Regions from separate parts of the Paraburkholderia sp. BR14374 genome, predicted to be linked through region 1. Evidence: predicted binding sites of a transcription regulator. Region 1 holds the regulator's gene; each other region holds the start of a gene.

Region 1 (2,267 bases):
GCCCGCCGCGAAATCGGGGCGGCCGTGCAGATGCCAGTGATGACGCACCTGCGCGGCGAGCGCCGCTATATACGCCGGGTGATCGGCGTACTGGCGAACCGTGCGGATTTCCGGCTGGTTGCGCATGCGCTTGAGCGCGGAAAAGGCTTCGTCGAACGCGGTCGCCGTGGTCGACGCCGAATACTGCGGATACATCGGCATCAGCAGCACGCGCTCGGTGCCGGCGAGCTTCAGCTGGTTCAGCATTGCCGGAATGCCGGGCGTGCCGTAGCGCATCGCGTAGTCGACCAGCACCGTGTAGTCGTTGACTTGCAGCAGATGGCGCAAGCCCTCGACCTGCTTTTCGGTGTGCACGCGCAGCGGCGAGCCCTCAGGCATCCACACCGCCGCGTACTTCTTCGCCGAGCTGCGGCCGCGAAACGGCAAGATCAGCAGACGCAGAATCAGCTGCCACAGCAGCGCGGGAATTTCGACCACGCGAGGATCGGACAAGAACTGCGCGAGATAGCGGCGCACCGCGCGCGGCGTCGGCGCGTCGGGCGTGCCGAGGTTGATCAGCAACACGGCGACGCGATGCGATGTGGCGTTCTGTGACGGCCGCTCGAGGTCGAAGCGCATAGGCAGCAGAAATCACCGCTTCACGCGGCGAGTCGATTCAATGGAAATTCATTATAGCGGCGCGGGTTCGGCCGGGAGTCGCCGGACCCTGGCCATTCGGACGATTGGCAGACGCCGCCCGTTCGCGCATCATGGCCGGCACGGGCTGCGATGACGGCGGCGCCGCGGAGCGCGAGGACTACTGCTGGCTGAGTGTCATGGACAACAGCCGCGCGGTGATGTCCACGATCGGAATCACGCGGTTGTAGGCCATGCGGGTCGGTCCGATCACACCGAGCGTGCCGACGATCTTGCCGTTCACCTCGTACGGCGCGGTGACGACGCTCATTTCCTCGATCGGCACCAGCGTCGATTCGCCGCCAATGAAAATTTGCACACCCGCCGCGTGACTCGACACGTCGAGCAACTGAAGGAGGCTGGTCTTCTGGTCGAACACATCGAACAGCTTGCGCAGGCGCGCCATGTCCGACGAAAGATCGGCGACTTCGAGCAGATTGCGCTCGCCGGAGATAAGCACAGTTTCGCCGGTATCGGATTCGTCGGTGCTCGCGGTAACGGCCGCGTGCATCAACGAGGTCATGTCGCCGCGCAGCTCGTCGATTTCCTCGCGCAGGCGGCGGCGCACTTCGTCGAACGAGAGGCCCGCGAAGTGCGCGTTGATGTAATTGGAGGCTTCCACCAGCTGCGAAGGCGAAAAGTCGCGCTGGGTGGCGAGAATGCGGTTCTGGACGTCGCCTTCGGGCGTCACGATGATCAGCAGAATGCGCTTGTCGGACAGGCGCATGAATTCGATCTGCTTGAATACGTGGCTGCGGCGCGGTGTGAGCACCACGCCGGCGAACTGCGACAGGTTGGACAGCACGCTCGCCGCCGCGGCGACGATCTTCTGCGGCTCGCCCACCTGCAGCGTGGTTTTGACCGCGCGCATCACCGCTTCTTCGTCGGCGGCGGATTCGACCGTCAACATCGTGTCGACGAACAGACGGTAGCCGCGTGGCGTCGGAATGCGCCCCGCCGACGTATGCGGACTGATCACGAGCCCCAGATCCTCGAGGTCCGACATCACGTTGCGGATCGTGGCCGGGCTCAGCTCGAGGCCCGAATAACGTGACAGCGTGCGCGAGCCGACCGGCTGACCTTCGGCGATGTAGCGCTCGATCAGCGTTTTGAGGAGGGTTTGTGCGCGAGGATCTAGCATGACGAAAAATTTTAGCTCAATGGCATCGCAGCCGCGAGCGCCCGCGGCGCCCGCTCCCGGCCAATGCGGCGCCGTCAGCGGGCGCGCAGGTCATCGGGTCTTCATCATTCTAACGATAATCGCGACATGCGCAGACGCCCCGCGTGCGCCGGCCCGCTACCGGGTTGGCCTGCGGTTCTTTTCAGGCCCTACCTATGGTGTAATGCCGGCATGCAAGTGACCAGCCAGTTCAAGACCGTCGCGCTCGTCGGGCGCAGCAATACGCCAGGCATCGGCGAGCCGCTGACCGCGCTCGCCGCGTGCATCGCGAAGCTCGGCCTCGAAGTCGTGTTCGAAGCCGACACCGCCGCCGAGATCGGCGTAACCGACTATCCGGCGCTGCGTCCCGCCGAGATCGGCGCGCGCGCCGACGTCGCCGTGGTGCTCGGCGGCGACGGCACGATGCTCGGCA
Region 2 (2,267 bases), 110 kb from region 1:
TTGTCGAGCACGGCAACTTGCTTGTCCGGGTTGTTGATGAAGTACGGCGACAGGTAGCCGCGGTCGAATTGCATACCTTCGACGACGTCCAGCTCGTCTTGCAGCGACTTGCCGTCTTCGACGGTGATCACGCCTTCCTTGCCGACCTTGTCCATTGCTTCAGCGATGCGCTCGCCGATCGACGAATCGCTGTTCGCCGAGATCGCGCCAACCTGGGCGATTTCCTTGTTGGTCGTGCACGGCTTGCTGATCTTGCGCAGTTCTTCGATTGCGGCTGCAACAGCCTTGTCGATGCCGCGCTTCAGGTCCATCGGGTTCATGCCCGATGCGACGTACTTCATGCCTTCGCGGACGATCGATTGCGCGAGAACCGTAGCGGTCGTCGTGCCGTCGCCTGCGTTGTCGCTGGTCTTGGAAGCGACTTCCTTGACCATTTGCGCGCCCATGTTCTGGAGCTTGTCTTTCAGTTCGATCTCTTTTGCGACCGACACACCGTCCTTGGTGACCGTCGGGCCGCCGAAGCTGCGCTCGAGGACCACGTTGCGGCCCTTCGGACCCAGCGTGACCTTCACGGCGTTGGCGAGAATATTCACGCCTTCGACCATCTTGGCACGGGCGGAATCACCGAATACGACGTCTTTAGCTGCCATCTTCTAACTCCTTGAATACTTTGGATATAACCGGGGAAGTAGCGACTTTGCGCTTACTTCTGCACCACGGCCATGATGTCTTCTTCGCGCATCACCAGCAGTTCGTTGCCGTCGACCTTGACGGTCTGGCCTGCGTACTTGCCGAACAGGACGCGGTCGCCGACCTTCACGTCGAGGGCGATCGCTGCGCCCTTGTCGTCGCGCTTGCCCGGGCCGACTGCGAGGATTTCACCTTGATCCGGCTTTTCCGCTGCGGCTTCGGGGATCACGATGCCCGACGCGGTCTTGGTTTCCTGATCCAGACGCTTGACGATCACGCGATCATGCAAAGGACGAAGGTTCATACATACTCCTCTCTGATTGAGACTGAAGAACGCTGAGAAAACCCGGCTGGACGAGCCAACCGGAGATGTTGTTAGCACTCTCGTGCAGCGAGTGCTAATTATATGGACGGGTAGTGACAAATTCAAGAAGTAGGGAGCAGCCGCGCTGCGGCCGAGCTTTTGCACGACCGGCGCGGTTCCGGCGCGCCGGCGCAATCATGCGTCTGAGCTGCGAACCCAAGCAAAAACAAATACTTGCGGCGAGATTTGCGGCTTGTCGCTGCACGGCGGAGGGGCGCTATCGCAAACAAACCGCAGCCGCGCACCGTACTCGATACCGTCGGATCTGCGATTTCCAGGGAAAACCCCCGTCCGATCGAGCATGGTTCCACTCACTTCTGCGCAGGCGGGCGCAACGCGTTACCTGCCATCCACTTGAGCCGTTCGCAATTGACCTTGATACGCGCCGCGAATTCCGTCGGGTCTCGCTCGCGTAGTGCGTTCATCTGGCTATTGGTGTCGTCGGCGCGATGCCAGCCCGCGTCCCAGTGCTGATCGAAATCGGTCGCTCCGGTCAGCACCTTTCGGAGCCGCTCCTTATAGGCGCCGATGCGCTCGGGCGGCACGCCGCAAAACGCCTGCGCGAAACTCGCCCGCTCGCCCGCCGTCTCCGCGCTCATGTTGGCGTCGCTCGCGCCGCTCGCGAGCGGCGCGGCGAACGACAGCATCGACAAACAAAGCGCAGCGCAAAGCGATCGATAGCGATACGATGGATTCTTCATCTTCGACTCGTGACGATCCTTCGTGGCGACCAGGGATTGTCCCGATCTTCAACGTCGCCTCGCCGATTGTGTCCTGATTGCACTGCACGATGGCGTTTTCGCGCGCTATTCGATGCATCGCGCGGCCAAGCCGCGGTGCTACGCTCGTCAAAGCGGCATTCGCGACGTGCCCTTCCGGGGAGCCGTGGCACGAGCACCGCAACGCCACGGCCTATCGGCAGGCCGCGACAGAAACACGAGCGCCAGGCATCGACAACAAGCTCGAACACGACACGAAATCAAACACAAAAAGGCGAGACATCGCTGCGGGAGTGACTGCGATGGCATTCAAAACATATACCGTACTGACGCTATTGGTGACGAGCACTGCCGCGTTCGCGTGGCGGCCAGTCACCTATCCGATCCGAAGTCAGAGCCCTTACGAGCGCAGCATCGATAACGCGATGTGCTACGCCGAGGCGAACCGCGTGACCGGGGTCAACATGGCCCACGAGTCGCAGATTCCGCCGCGT
Region 3 (2,267 bases), 180 kb from region 1:
AGTGCGCCTCGCATCTTCTTCATCGCGCTGGCTTCGATCTGGCGGATACGTTCGGCCGACACGCCGAACTCGTCGGCCAGCTCGTGCAACGTGGAGCCGCCCGAGCCGTCGTCGGCCACCTTCAGCCAGCGCGCTTCGATGATGCGGCGGCTGCGCGGATCGAGCGCGTCGAGCGCGCTTGCGATGCCGTCGCTTTGCAGCCGGTCGCGCTGACGCGAAGCCAGCACGGCGGTCGGCTCGCTATGCGAGTCGGCCAGATAGGCGATCGGCGCGTACGACTCCTCACCGTCTTCGACCTGACCTTCGAGCGCGATATCGCCGCCCGACAGACGCGTTTCCATCTCCGCGACCTCTTCGCGCTTCACGTTCAGTTCCTTCGCGAGACCTTCGATCTCGTCCGGCGTGAACGCGCCGAGGCCCTGCTTGTGGCTGCGCAGGTTGAAGAACAGCTTGCGCTGCGCCTTCGTGGTGGCGACCTTCACCATGCGCCAGTTGCGCAGGATGTATTCGTGGATCTCGGCCTTGATCCAGTGCATCGCGTACGACACGAGGCGCACGTTTTGCTCGGGGTCGAAGCGCTTGACCGCTTTCATCAGGCCGATGTTGCCTTCCTGGATCAGGTCGGCGTGCGGCAACCCGTAACCGAGGTAGTTACGCGCGATCGACACGACGAGTCGCAGGTGCGACAGCACGAGGCGGCGCGCCGCCTCCAGATTGTCATGTTCGCGCAATTCAATGGCGAACTGGCGTTCTTCCGCCGGCGTCAGCATCGGAATCCGGTTGACCGCCTGAATATAGGCGTCGATGTTGCCCAGTTGACCGGACAGCAGCGAGGAATGCGAGAGCGCCAGTGCACCTGCCGGAGCGGCCTTAGCCGACGACGGGCTCAAAGTACTCGGAAGGGTCATTGCATGGCTCACGTGTGAAGCTCCTTTGGAATCAGACAATTGCGTACTCAGTAAACGACTCCAGCGATGGATGTTAGCACTCAGATCTGCCGAGTGCTAATACTTAGATGTCGCAGGGGTATCCAAGTTCCGGAAAATCCTATTGGGTCCTGATTTCTGATAGTCATCATACGCTCTATTTGCGCTGTGCGTTGAGCCTGGCCAAATTACCGTTCGAGGCGGCTGCAGCCTCATGATCGACTGACATCGTCCTATTTTTAAGTGAATAATTGCTGTTTTGGCGCATTATCTGGAGATACTTGCCCCTAAATCGTGCTTGGAACAAAGGGGGCGCTCGCTTAAATAGTCACCAGGATGGGGGCTCAATGAACAACAAGAATCTTGTGGTCCGTGGACTTACTCTAAAAAGTGCGTTGGCCGTTCTGCTGCTGGGTGCGGCGGGCGTGTCCCGGGCTGACCAGTTCGGCGTGCTGGTGGCCGCCGGCGTCGGTGATCGTCACGTCAAGAGGCTCGATCTCGGCGTGGTCTGGGACCCGAACCTCACCTGGTGGCAGATCGGCGACTGGCACTTCGCGCTGATCGGCGAGGCGCACGTCGCGTGGTGGCACACCAATGAAGGAAACGTTCACGACAACATCGGCGAGATCGGTGTGACGCCGGTGATCCGCTTCGTCAAGTCGTCGGGCTTGGTGCGGCCATTCATCGAGGTGGGTGCCGGCGTCGGGCTGCTGACCAGCCCGCGGATTTCTTCCGACTTCACGTTGGGCACCGCGTTCCAGTTCTCCGAGATGGCGGGCGTCGGACTGCAGTTCGGCGCTCATCAGCAGTATGTCGCCGGCTACCGCTTCCAGCATGTTTCCAATGGCGGTATCAAAGAGCCGAATCCTGGTATAAATTTCAGCCAGCTATATTTGCAATATCACTTCTGACCGTGGCCCCTTGCGGCTCGCGGTGTTCCAGGGGCTCTGCAATGGCGGCAAAGATGATCGAAGCGATTCGCGGGCTCGAGCGAGAGCGATTTCGCGCGATGGTCGACGGCGATGGGCAATCGCTCGACACGCTGCTCGCTGACAACGTGAGCTACGTTCATACGAACGGCAAGCGCGAGACGAAGCGACAGTTCATCGACGGGATCACCGCGGGGCGCCGTCGTTATCGGCAAATCGAGGTGCAGTCGCAAGACGTCCTGCCGGCCGGGCGCGAGACCTACGTGGTCACGGGCCGCGCGCTGATCGAGATGGAAGCGAACAACGGCGCGCTGCTGTTCCCGATTGCCTACACCGCGATTCACACACACGAAGACGGCCAGTGGCGGCTGATCGCATGGCAGGCGACGCGTTGCGCGCTGGAGTGAGATTT

Evidence for each region. The regulator HrcA, encoded in region 1, represses chaperone genes, less so after heat shock. The targets are predictions, from matches to a motif close to TTAGCACTCNNNNNNNNNGAGTGCTAA.
Region 2: the regulator HrcA is predicted to act here: its motif matches at 1,066-1,092, upstream of groES (co-chaperone GroES).
Region 3: the regulator HrcA is predicted to act here: its motif matches at 982-1,008, upstream of rpoH (RNA polymerase sigma factor RpoH).

What each region holds. Positions count from the first base shown of each region.
Region 1 is NZ_JBFPKF010000001.1:351,068-353,334, forward strand. Features, by position in the region: gene hemH (ferrochelatase) at 1-618, opposite strand, end outside; gene hrcA (heat-inducible transcriptional repressor HrcA) at 797-1,816, opposite strand; gene AB3X86_RS01595 (NAD kinase) at 2,027-2,267, shown strand, end outside.
Region 2 is NZ_JBFPKF010000001.1:240,493-242,759, forward strand. Features, by position in the region: gene groL (chaperonin GroEL) at 1-650, opposite strand, end outside; gene groES (co-chaperone GroES) at 704-994, opposite strand; gene AB3X86_RS01085 (hypothetical protein) at 1,366-1,755, opposite strand; gene AB3X86_RS01090 (hypothetical protein) at 2,076-2,267, shown strand, end outside.
Region 3 is NZ_JBFPKF010000001.1:528,450-530,716, reverse strand. Features, by position in the region: gene rpoH (RNA polymerase sigma factor RpoH) at 1-920, opposite strand, end outside; gene AB3X86_RS02375 (acyloxyacyl hydrolase) at 1,274-1,837, shown strand; gene AB3X86_RS02370 (nuclear transport factor 2 family protein) at 1,879-2,262, shown strand.